3 regions of the Sodalis praecaptivus genome follow, and region 3 is predicted to be linked to each of the others. Evidence: predicted binding sites of a transcription regulator. Region 3 holds the regulator's gene; each other region holds the start of a gene.
The links. The regulator ArgR, encoded in region 3, controls arginine synthesis, uptake and breakdown. The targets are predictions, from matches to a motif close to ANTGAATAAAAATACANT.
Positions count from the first base shown of each region.

Region 1: the regulator ArgR is predicted to act here: its motif matches at 2,354-2,371, upstream of argA (amino-acid N-acetyltransferase).
Region 2: the regulator ArgR is predicted to act here: its motif matches at 1,462-1,479, upstream of argC (N-acetyl-gamma-glutamyl-phosphate reductase).

Region 1 is NZ_CP006569.1:960,279-964,512, forward strand. Features, by position in the region: gene recD (exodeoxyribonuclease V subunit alpha) at 1-839, shown strand, start outside; gene argA (amino-acid N-acetyltransferase) at 978-2,321, opposite strand; gene amiC (N-acetylmuramoyl-L-alanine amidase AmiC) at 2,556-3,815, shown strand; gene SANT_RS04360 (transporter substrate-binding domain-containing protein) at 3,954-4,234, opposite strand, start outside.
Region 2 is NZ_CP006569.1:4,544,080-4,548,313, reverse strand. Features, by position in the region: gene ppc (phosphoenolpyruvate carboxylase) at 1-11, opposite strand, end outside; gene argE (acetylornithine deacetylase) at 264-1,412, opposite strand; gene argC (N-acetyl-gamma-glutamyl-phosphate reductase) at 1,605-2,609, shown strand; gene argB (acetylglutamate kinase) at 2,630-3,406, shown strand; gene argH (argininosuccinate lyase) at 3,539-4,234, shown strand, end outside.
Region 3 is NZ_CP006569.1:3,980,151-3,984,384, reverse strand. Features, by position in the region: gene mpl (UDP-N-acetylmuramate:L-alanyl-gamma-D-glutamyl-meso-diaminopimelate ligase) at 1-204, shown strand, start outside; gene yhcN (peroxide/acid stress response protein YhcN) at 460-723, opposite strand; gene argR (transcriptional regulator ArgR) at 1,446-1,916, opposite strand; gene mdh (malate dehydrogenase) at 2,180-3,118, shown strand; gene SANT_RS17735 (DNA-binding protein) at 4,025-4,234, shown strand, end outside.

The DNA.
Region 1 (4,234 bases), 1.7 Mb from region 3:
GCGGCGGCGGTTATGGCGTTGCCGATAGTTTATGTCTGCTGCGTAAAAGCTACCGCTTCGATGAAGGGTCCGGCATTGGCCGGCTGGCAAATGCTATCAACGCCGGCGACGCCAAGGATGCGCTGGCGCTGCTTAACGCCGGCACCGCGGCGGATGTCGTCTACACGCCGCTGCGTGAGACGGCGGATTATCAGCGTATGCTGGACGACTGCGTCGAGGGCTATCGGGACTATTTGGCGCGGGTGCGCAATCATGAGGCGCCGGCCGCGATTCTGGACGCCTTTAACCGTTTCCGCCTGCTGTGCGCGCTGCGGGAAGGGCCTTTTGGCGTCGCCGGTCTGAACGACCGTATTGAGCTGGCCTTGAGCCGGGCGGGGCTGCTTGCCCTCGGCAATGCCGGGCGCAGCTACGCGGGGCGGCCGGTGATGATCGTACGCAATGCGCCGTCGCTGGGGCTGTATAACGGCGATATTGGGATCTTGCTCTGGGATGGCGAACAGACGTTGCGCGTGCATTTCTCCCTGCCGGACGGCGGTGTCAAAGCGGTGCCGCTAAGCCGACTGCCGGAGCATGAGACGGCATTCGCGATGACCGTGCATAAATCCCAGGGGTCGGAATTCCACCATACCGCGCTGGCGTTACCCAATCAGATCTTGCCGGTGTTAACGCGAGAATTGCTGTATACCGCGGTCACGCGCGCGCGTGCGCGGTTGTCCCTGTACGCGACCGACGAGGTATTGCAACACGCCATGGCAACCAAAACCCAGCGGCGCAGCGGCCTAATCGAGCGGCTGGCTGCGGGCCAGGCGGTACCGCCGCAGCCAGCCGATGACCGCTGACGCGCGCGGCGATGTTTTTCGCCTGGCCCGCCGGTCCCACGGTATCAGGCTCAACGGCCGTCCCGCGTGCTGGCCGTTAGGATTGCCTCACCGCACCGTGGCCGTCCTGTCACTTCGCCGTTTCGATCGCTTTATCGTTTAACGGCCGTCCCGCGTCTCAAGGTCGGCCACCAGAATTTTAGATCGGCGCTGGTAGTTATACAGCGCTTTTTTTTGGTTCGGCAGTATATCCACTTCCGCCGGGGTGAAGCCGCGCTCTTGAAACCAGTGAATGCTGCGGGTAGTGAGTACAAACAGTTTCTTCAGCCCCATTCGACGCGCCTGTTGCGCGATGCGCGTCAACAGCATCTCGCCGCGTGACGAACTGCGATAATCGGGATGCACCGCCACGCAGGCCATTTCCCCTATCTGCTCATCGGGAAAGGGATAAAGCGCCGCGCAGGCGATGGTCATGTTGTCCCGTTCGATTATGGTAAATTTGTCGATTTCCATCTCCAACTGCTCGCGAGAGCGGCGCACCAAAATCCCCTGCTGCTCCAGCGGACGAATGAGCGCCAGAATGCCGCCGATATCGTTGATGGTGGCCCGCCGCACCTGCTCGGCGCTTTCCATCACAATCTGCGTGCCGATGCCGTCGCGGGAAAAAAGCTCTTGCACCAGCGCGCCATCTTCTTGATAACTAATAAGATGGCAGCGCCGCACGCCACTGCGGCAGGCTTTTACCGCACCCCGCAGAAAGCGCACGGTGCCGGAATGGTAATCGCCGCGCGCTTCCAACTGTTCGATGCGCCGCTGGGCGTCGTTGGGGAACAGTTCGGAAATAATATCGTCGTCTTCGCCAATCACGCCCTGCGACGAGCAAAAGCCGATAATCTTTTCTGCTTTCAGCTTGATAGCCAGCTGCGTCGCCACCTCTTCGGAGGTGAGATTAAAACTTTCGCCGGTGACCGAAACCGCCACCGGGCCGAGAAGGACGATGGCACCGCCGTCCAACTGGCGGTGAATCGCCTCATCATCGATACGGCGGATGCGGCCGCTGTGGCAATAGTCCACGCCATCATCCACGCCCAAGGGCTGGGCAATAATAAAATTGCCGCTCACCACATTGATGTGCGCGCCCTGCAGCGGCGTATTATTCAAGCTCATCGACAGTCGGGCGGTGATATCCAGCTGTAGCTGGCCGGCGGCCTGCTTCACCCGTTCGAGGGTGGGGGCGTCGGTGACGCGGGTATGTTTGTGGTAAATCGGCTCAAGATGATGTACCGCCAGATTGGCGTCGATTTGCGGCCGGGCGCCGTACACCAGCACCAGGCGGATACCCAGGCTGTGCAACAGGCCGATGTCATTAACAATACTGGCGAAATTTTCATGCTCGATGGCTTCGCCGCCCAGCATAACGACAAAGGTTTTGCCACGGTGTGCATTGATATAAGGAACCGTATGGCGAAAACCCTGAACCAATTCTGTACTGCGTTCCTTCACGGCCTACCCTCTGTGAATGATTATTCTGATTTTGTGTATTTTTATTCTTTTAACCCCCGCTTGGCAAGTCCCGATTTACAGTAGCCCACTTTGTAAAGATGCGCAAAGTCCGCTCCGCACCGCCCATGTCTGGCCTTTTCGGGATGACAGCGGCCGGCGGTTTGGTTAAAGTTTCCGCCGTTAACGATAAACGATTGGTTTTTCAGATAATGCACATGTTATTACCGGGGCGTTATGCCTGATTCAGAACACAACCGCGCGCGCCGACATTTGTTGCAGGGCGTGGCCGCCACCTGGTTGCTAAGCGTCAGCCGGGTTGGCTTCGCCGCCACCCCAACCATTGTGGCGGTGCGCATTTGGCCCGCCTCTAGCTATACCCGCGTGACGCTGGAATCGAACGTCACCTTGAAATACCGCACCTTCACCTTGAGCGGCCCGGAGAGGCTGGTGCTGGATATCGAAGGGCTGCGGCTCAATTCGATGCTCAGCCAGCTCAGCGGCAAGGTGCGGCCGGAAGACCCCTATATTAGCCAGGTGCGGGTCGGCCAGTTCGATGGCCAAACCGTGCGGCTGGTGCTGGAGCTGAAACAGAAAGTGGCGCCGCGTTTTCTGACGCTGGCGCCGGCCCACGGCTTCCGCCACCGGCTGGTGCTGGATCTTTACCCGCACCAGGGCAGCCGTTCCGCGGTGCAGGACGACCCGCTACTGGCGCTGCTGGAAGATTATAACAAGGGCGATCTGGCGCGCACCCTGCCGCCGGAATCCCAGGCGCCGCAGGCCGGGAAGGCCGGGCGCGATCGACCGGTGGTGGTGATGCTCGATCCGGGCCACGGCGGCGAAGATCCCGGCGCTATCGGCAAATATAAAACCCGTGAAAAGGATATTGTTCTACAGATAGCCCGCCGCCTGAGCGCGCTGATTAAACGCGAGCCGAATATGCAGGTCTACATGACCCGTAATGAGGATGTGTTTATCCCGCTGAAGGTGCGGGTAGCCAAGGCGCGTAAGCAGCGGGCGGATTTGTTCGTTTCAATACACGCCGATGCATTTACCCGCCGCACCGCCCACGGCGCCTCGGTATTCGCGTTATCCACTAAAGGGGCCACCAGCGCCGCGGCCCGCTATCTGGCCCAAACGCAAAACGCCGCCGATGAGATAGGCGGCGTGAGCAAAAGCGGCGATCGCTATTTGGATCATACGATTTTCGATTTGATGCAGACCGCTACCATCAACGACAGCCTAAAATTCGGTAAACATGTGTTAAATCATGTGGGCAAGATCACCCAATTGCATAAAAAGAGCGTCGATCAGGCGGGTTTTGCGGTTTTGAAAGCGCCGGATATTCCCTCGATTCTGGTGGAGACGGCATTCATCAGCAATATTCAAGAAGAACGGCGGCTGCGTACCGCCCGGTATCAGCAACAGATGGCGGAAGCGATTTTGGCGGGTATCAAAGCCTATTTTGCCGCCGGAGGCGTACTGGCGCGGCGCTAAAACGCCGCGCTTGGAAATGGCTGCCTGATGTGGCTGCTTCTCACCTCCGCGCTCCAGGCCGGCCTGCGCGAGCGCCGGAGCCGGGTTTGGCCCATGTGTTGCGAACTCCGACGATAACGGAGCCGCGCGGGCACCCTATCAAGGCAGATCCGGCGTCAGGTCCATTTTGCTCCATTTCTGCGACAGCTGGCGGATCACGCCATCGTGCGCGGCGGCGGTGATAGCCGCGTCAAAGGTGGCTTTCAGACGGGTATCCCCTTTGCGCATGCCCATTGCGACATCGGTGGCGAGCATCGCGCCTTTGAGATCCGGTCCGGCATTAATAAGCGTGTCGTTGCCGGGTTTCGCCATCACCGACCGGGCATACACTCCGCTATCAAAACCGGCGTCGATACGGCCTGCCTTGAGATCCAGATCCC
Region 2 (4,234 bases), 560 kb from region 3:
TGTTCGTTCATATGGACCCTGATTGGACTCTTTGAAAATTTATTTCACCGGATGGCGTAAATTGTTTGCCATTATCTAGCCACGTATCGCAAGGTTCGTCAATTGCCAACATTTCACGACAAAAATCCTCACATTCGCGGCAATTCGCGAAATTTAATTACACCTACCAATTATAAGAATATCTTATTCATTCAGGCGGTATTTTCTGCGCAAAGGGTGTTTTCCACGCGCGACGATGCCGGCGTGGAAAGCGTGTTACTCATTCAGTGATGGCAAAAATGCTGAACAATTTGCGTGATCAATTCCCGGGTGGGTTTGATGAATGCTGTGTCGATAAATTCGTCGGGCTGATGCGCCTGATTGATAGAGCCGGGACCGAGCACCAAGGTGGGACATAACGCCTGAATAAACGGGGCCTCGGTGCAATAGTTGACCACCTCGGTCTCTACCCCTAGCAGTTTTTCCACCACGCGCACCAGCGGCGCATCCACCGGGCATTCATAGCCTGGGATGGGCGGATGCAGCGCCGACACCGTAATACGGCCCGGCCAGCGTTCGCTGACGGGCGCCAGCGCCTCGGTCATCAGCGCCTCCAGATCGCCGAGCGTTAGGCCGGGCAGCGGACGAATATCCATATGCAATTCACAGCAGCCGCAGATGCGGTTAGCCGCATCGCCGCCGTGAATATGACCAAAATTCATGGTGGGGTAAGGAATGACAAAGGCCGGATGGTGATAGCGCGTCTGTAGCGAATCACGCAGGAGCTTGAGCTGAGAGATGGCCTCATGCATCACTTCGATGGCGTTGACGCCGCGGGCGGGATCGCTTGAGTGCCCGGATTGCCCCATCACGGTGACCGCGTTGGACAAATGGCCTTTATGGGCGCGTACCGGCGTCAGGGAGGTCGGTTCGCCAATAATGGCGCAATCCGGCCTTAATTGACTGCTGCGGGCGAAATAACTGGCGCCGGCCATGGAGGTTTCTTCATCCGCCGTCGCCAGCACATAGAGCGGTTTTTTCAGCATGGCGGCATCGATATCCCGCAGGCTGTCGAGCACGAAAGCAAAGAAGCCTTTCATATCCGCAGTACCCAGGCCGTAAAGCTTATTGTCGTGCTCGGTCAGGACAAAAGGATCCCGCGTCCAGCGGCCATCGTCGAACGGGACCGTATCGCTGTGGCCCGTTAATAATAATCCCCCCGGCCCGCTGCCTATGCTTGCCAGCATGTTAAACTTGTTGCGTGTCCCCGGCACCGACTGGACTTCAACCTGAAACCCCAAATCGCGGAACCAGCCCGCCAGCAAAGTGATTAATGCCTCATTACTTTGGTCCAGAGCGGCGTCGGTGGCGCTGATGGACGGCGTGGCAATAAGCGCACGGTAGAGCTCAATAAAAGGGGGTATTTTTATCATCGTAGTTGACAGCCTTTGCTTTGGATAGTATCAATATTCATGCAATTATTGTGAATAAAAATACATTAACGTCGAGCGTGATGTAAACGGGTTCCTACCAGACTACTACGCTTGACCTCGCGGGTGAACAGCGGATTGGCGCTGAATCGCCCAACTCCCGTTTCGATAAGGTTAAGAAGGCAAACAAATTCCATGCTGAATACGCTGATTGTCGGCGCCAGCGGTTACACGGGCGCCGAGCTCGCGCTCTACCTGGCCCGCCACCCGCAGATGAATCTTGCCGCGCTGACGGTTTCCGCGCAGAGCGCCGACGCCGGCAAATTGCTCTCCGAGCTGCATCCGCAGTTAAAAGGCATAGTTGATCTGCCGCTGCAGCCGATGGACGATGTCAGCGCATGGGCGAAGCGCGCCGATGTGGTGTTTCTCGCCACCGCCCATGAAGTAAGCCATACGATGGCACCGCAGTTTCTGGCGGCCGGCTGCGTGGTGATTGATCTTTCCGGCGCCTACCGCGTCAATCAGGCAGACTTTTACCCGCAATATTACGGGTTCGAGCACCAGCACGCTGACTGGCTAGACCGGGCCGTATACGGCCTGGCGGAGTGGCAGGAAGAGGCGATTAAAACCGCCCAGCTGATAGCGGTGCCCGGCTGTTATCCCACCGCCTCGCAGCTGGCGCTTAAACCGCTGGTCGCAGGGGGGTTGCTTAACGGCGAACAATGGCCGGTGATAAATGCGGTCAGCGGCGTCAGCGGCGCCGGCCGCAAGGCAACGCTCGGCAATAGCTTCTGCGAAGTCAGTCTGCAGCCTTACGGTATCTTCACCCATCGCCACCAGCCGGAAATCGCCCGCCATTTGGGTATCCCGGTGATTTTCACGCCGCATTTGGGCAATTTCGCCCGCGGCATCCTGGCGACCATTACCTGTCGGCTGCGGCCCGGCGTGACCCAGGCGGCGGTCGCGGCCAGTTTCCATCAGGCCTATGACGACAAGCCGCTGGTGCGGCTTTACGATCAGGGCGTGCCGGCGCTCAAAGCGGTAGTGGGCACGCCGTTTTGCGATATTGGTTTTAAAATGCAGGGCGAACATCTGATTGTGGTGGCCGCCGAGGATAATCTGCTCAAGGGAGCGGCGGCGCAGGCGGTGCAGTGCGCCAATATCCGTTTTGGTTATGCGCAGACGCAGGCGCTTTGGTAAGGGCAAGTGAGGCCAACAACATAATGAATCCATTGATTATCAAACTGGGCGGCGTATTGCTGGACAGCGACGAGGCGCTGGAGCGTTTATTTACCGCGCTCGATAGTTACCGCGCCGAGCACCAGCGCCCCTTGCTTATCGTCCACGGCGGGGGTTGCCTGGTGGACGAGTTGATGCATAAACTTTCCCTACCGGTGGTAAAGAAAAACGGTCTGCGGGTGACGCCTGCGGATCAGATTGCGATTATTACCGGCGCGCTGGCCGGCACCGCGAATAAGACGTTGTTGGCGTGGGCGAAGAAACACGCCATTAATGGGGTAGGGCTGTGCCTAGGGGACGGCGACAGCGTAAGCGTGACGCCGCTTGACCCGGCGCTGGGCCATGTCGGCCATGCGCATCCCGGTTCACCGGCGCTGCTGACCACGCTCTTGGACGCGGGCTATCTGCCCGTCATCAGTTCTATCGGGATCACCGCCGATGGCGAATTGATGAACGTTAACGCCGATCAGGCGGCGACCGCGTTGGCCGCCACCCTGGGCGCGGATCTGATCCTGCTGTCCGACGTCAGCGGGATCCTCGACGGCAAAGGCCAGCGCATTGCGGAAATGACGGCGCAGAAAGCCGAACAGCTGATCGAACAGGGGATCATCACCGACGGTATGATAGTGAAGGTCAATGCCGCGCTCGATGCGGCACGTACGCTGGGCAGGCCGGTGGATATCGCCAGCTGGCGTCACGCCGAGCAGCTGCCGGCGTTGTTCAACGGCGTTGCCATCGGCACCCGCATATTGGCCTGATTCTCGGCGCCGCCGGCCGCTTCGGTCGCCGGCCGGTTTGATATTACCCTCTTACGGCGCGGCATGAGGCCGCGCCCTCACATTGCCCGCGCGCGACGGCGCGGGTCAGCATGGTTTTCAGGAGAGCAGGTTATGGCACTTTGGGGCGGACGGTTCAGTCAGGCGGCGGATCAACGTTTTAAATCTTTTAACGACTCGCTGCGGTTCGATTATCGCCTGGCCGAGCAGGATATTGTTGGCTCCGTGGCCTGGTCCCGCGCGCTGGTCACCGTTGGGGTATTGAGCGAAACGGAACAACAGCAGCTGGAAGACGCCCTGAACGTCACCCTGGAAGAAGTGCGCGCCGCGCCGCAGGCCATCCTCGCCAGCGATGCGGAAGATATTCACAGCTGGGTGGAGCAGCGCTTGATTGAGAAGGTGGGCGACTTGGGCAAGAAGCTGCATACCGGGCGCAGCCGCAACGACCAGGTGGCGACGGATCTGAAGCTGTGGTGCAAAGCGCAAGTCGCCGAGCTGCTTGGCGCAATTCGCCAATTGCAGCAGGCGCTGGTGCTCACCGCCGAGGCCAATCAGGACGTCGTGATGCCCGGCTATACCCATTTGCAGCGCGCGCAACCGGTCACCTTCGCCCATTGGTGTCTGGCCTACGGCGAGATGCTGTCCCGCGACGAAAGCCGCCTGCGCGACACATTAACACGGCTGGACGTCAGCCCGCTCGGCGCCGGCGCGTTAGCCGGCACCGCTTACGCTATCGATCGCGATCGGCTGGCCGGCTGGCTGGGTTTCGCTGGCGCCACCCGCAACAGCCTGGATAGCGTTTCCGATCGC
Region 3 (4,234 bases):
CATATTCCCTGGCAGGTGAGCGAAGTGGCGGAGGCCTGCGTGCAGCCCGCGCACTGTAGCGCCGATGTTGATACGCTGGTGGAAATGATCGTGAAAACCGCGCAACCGGGAGATTACATCCTGGTGATGAGCAACGGCGGTTTTGGCGGCATTCATGCCAAGCTGCTGGATCAGTTGGCGCAACGAGCCACGCGCCAGGGCTGAGGGGCGTTAGCCCAGGGCAAAAAAAAACCCCGCGAGCGGGGGAAAATCGTCTGCTAGACGATGAGGGAATCATCAAATCGCGATGGGTTAATTCCGGACACAGGATTAACTGAGGGTCGCCGCGAAATGATGTGGGTTACAGAGCGTGTTTCACAACATGACACATTGCATAGTGCTGCCAAAAAGCATGCCCGCCGGGTGGCGCTGATCCGCCAGGCGCTGCCGCGGGCAGCCGTCCCGGTTCTGGCGAACAGATTATTTGTAAAGCTGGGCGGTGGCGTGCCAGTTGCCGTGTTCATAGGCTTCGGTTACGTGGTAGGCGCGTGCGCCCTTCGCGTCGGCCGCCTGATTCAGCGCCTGATGGATGTCGCTTGGCGCACCGTCGATACCGCTGACGCTAACGCTGCCCATGGGCTGCAAATCTTGAGCCTGCTGCAGCGAGATGGAATCCGCGGCGAACGCGCCGAAAGACAATGCGGAAAGCACCGCCATTAATGGTAACGCCGTTCTGGTTTTCATCATTTTATTCCTCATATAACGCGCATCTTTCTCGGACTGTGATGCTTATCACGAAGCTAAGTATACACTAGTAACGACGGGTACTAATAGTTTGATCATAATTATTTATGAAACTTTAAGCTTGCAATCATCCAGGTTAGAAGCAAAAGTTATTACATATGCGCAAAAATTGAGCGTATTTTGTTAAAGTCATGTAAAATCATGCGCATAAGTTGATGTGGCTAAAAGTGCGGTCTGAGCTAGCATTTCCCACTGGCCTACAGATAAAGTCCCTTATTTCTGACATGTAACATCCGATGTCACGCTATTTATCAAGGTGAAAAAACCTACCCTACGTAAGACAATGTTAAAAACCGCCGTTTAACGCATCGGATCCGGCTTTGTGCACGATGGCGGATTAGGGCGCGCGGGCGCTGTGTCTTTACCGGGAAACAGTCGGATGCGCGTCGCGCATCTGCCTAAATCGCGTGCCGATGGAGCGCGGTAGCTTCTGGGCCTGTACACGACCGCCGGCGGGAGCCGGCGCTGGCGAAAGGAACGTTAAACGTCGAAAACGGGATCATTTCCAGCCTGCGGCATGCCGGGTTTAACGCCGTGGCGAGGCGCCCGAGCGGCAAGCTTAGGCCAGCAGGTGCCGGCGGCAGCTCTACGGTAACGCCGTCGGCATGGCGCATCCGGTGCGCCGTCGGCCCTGGCGGCTGCGAACGCGAGCGGCGGTAGCGTCAGAGCTCTTGGTTGAAGTGGACCAGAATAAATTCATACAGTCGTTTGACCGAAAAGCCAGGCGCGGGGGTGGTAAAGACCGTATCATCGCCAGCAATAGTGCCGAGGATCCCTTCTGATTTCCCCAGCGAATCCAGCATTCGGGCAATGAGCTGTGCCGCGCCGGGGCTCGTATGGATGACAACCAGCGCGTCATTATGATCCACATCCAGCACCAGATTTTTCAGCGGGCTGCTGGCGGTGGGAACGCCCAGCTCCGCCTGCAGGCAATATACCATTTCCATCTTGGCGTTACGGGTGCGTACGGCGCCGAATTTAGTCAGCATACGCGAGACCTTGGATTGATTAATGTTCTCAAAGCCCGCCTCCTGCAGCGCAAGCACAATCTCGCCCTGAGAGCTGAATTTTTCCTCTTTCAGCAGCGCCTTGAACGCCTTGACCAGTTCTTCCTGTTTCGATTGATTTCGCATGTTTTACCGCAGAGTAAGCCGATTATTTAATGGATTATTATGCATATTTATGAATTTTTATGCAATGAAATTGCTGCCGGAGACAGCTTTCGCTGTCCATGGTGGGTGAAAAGCCCCCAACTTGCAACCCGCCTACAGATGGCCTGCTTCTCCATGCGCTGTCGCAATCCTGATGTTCATCAATTGTCTTTATTAGGCGATGCCTTTATGCTTTTCAGTAGAGTATGAGATGCCATTCTTCGTAGGGATATAAGGAGATTACAATGAAAGTCGCACTGCTCGGCGCGGCAGGCGGCATCGGCCAGGCGCTGGCGCTGCTGCTAACAACCCGTTTACCCCAGGATGGGGAACTCTCGCTGTATGACATTGCGCCGGTAACGGCGGGGATTGCCGTGGACCTCAGCCACATTCCCTCGCCGGTGAAGGTGCGTGGTTTTTGCGGTCCAGACGCGTCCCCGGCGTTGCTTGGCGCCGATATCGTGCTGATTGTGGCGGGCGTTGCCCGTAAGCCCGGTATGGATCGTGCGGATCTGTTTAATGTTAATGCCGGCATCGTGCGGCAGCTGGTGGGTCAGGTGGCGGTCTGTGCGCCCGAGGCGCTGATCGGCATTGTCACCAATCCGGTGAATACCCTGGTTGCCATCGCCGCCGGCGTGCTGGCGCAGGCCGGGGTCTATCAGCCGCAAAAGCTTTTTGGTATCACCACTCTGGACGTTATCCGCGCCAACAGTTACGTGGCGGCCATGAAAGGGCTGCGGCCGGATCAAATAGAGGTGCCGGTGGTAGGCGGCCACTCCGGCGTCACCATCCTGCCTTTGTTATCGCAGGTGCCGGGGATCACTTTCAGCGATGAAGAAGTGAATCTCCTGACGCGGCGCATCCGCAACGCCGGCACCGAGGTGGTGGAGGCCAAAGCCGGCGCCGGATCGGCCACGCTTGCCATGGGGTATGCCGCGGCCCGCTTTACGCTGTCGCTGGTGCGGGCGCTGCAGGGGCAGCAGGGAATTATCGAATGCGCCTATGTCGAAAGCGAGTCGGCGTTTTCCCGCTTTTTTGCCCAACCGCTGCTGCTGGGGCCGCAGGGCGTTAGCGCGCGGCGGCCGCTGGGTATCCTCAGCGACTTCGAGCAGCAGGCGCTACAGGATATGCGCGCGGCGCTCAATCAGGATATTGCGCTCGGCGACCAGTTCCTGCAGCAGTAGCCCGCCGCCGCCGTGAGGATAAGGCGCTACGATCCTTGCGTCGGCGCTGCCCTTTATAATCACAGCCGCCGGGTGCGGTCTGTTATTTGCCGGCGACGCCGGCATTGTTTTGTCGGGCGTTTCGCCCGGGCTAGGGGCATTGACGCGCCGGGGCGTAGGCTGGCCCGGCGCGCTTAGGTGTCAGGCAGGGCCGGCGCCGGTGGGGCGGGAACTGTTGGCGGTCCGGTGCGTGTGGCGCTGCCTGGCGCCGGCGAGGTGGCTACTGCTGGTGAACCGGTGCGTGTGACGCTGCCCTGCGCCGGCGAGGTGGCTATTGCTGATGAACCGGTGCGTGTGGCGTTGCCCTGCGCCGGCGAAAAGGGACGCCTGACGCCATGCGGGATGGTCGCGACTTCTGTTATGGCGTCGGCGGAGGGATTAAATCTACGCTAAACATTTCATCGCCTCAGCAGGGTATAACGATAAACTTTTCCTTATGCCAAATACTATTTCTGGCCCGGTTTCCGTGTCGAAAATTTAGCGGCAGCGCCATTTTCTTTTCCCTTTTCTCGGCCATTCGTTTTCACCTAAAACTTATTTCTTAAGAGATAGTTTATTGCATTACAGTAATAACATAGATAATGTTATAAGAATTCTATTCAATTGATAATGAACAATTTTTATTAATTTTGTGTTTTTTATTCTAATAGCTGGCATTGATCTCATTTTTTAATGCCACCTTTGATCCAATGCGCTTTTTTTGTGTTGTAATTAGCGTTACGACAAGTCTTTAATGTTATACATTAAATGTTGTCGTAATAGCGGAACGGGAATCAGGTGCCGTAAATTCCACAGTACCTGCCCAAACCGTGCGATGGCGATAGCGCCAGGCTGTCACCATGACAAGGAGGGGGATTAAAGATGGAAATAAAAAAAGAATGGATTGCAACGCACGAATTGATTGGGGTAGGTGGACTACCCAAAACACGACAGGGACTGAATCGGCGAGCCAGGGAGGAGGGCTGGCAAAAAAGGCGGCGCGAGGGTGCGCGCGGCAAAGCGGTAGAGTATGCCTGGCACAGTTTGCCGGACATGGTAAAAAAGACGCTTTCTTTAAGGACCAACCCGGCGGAGTAC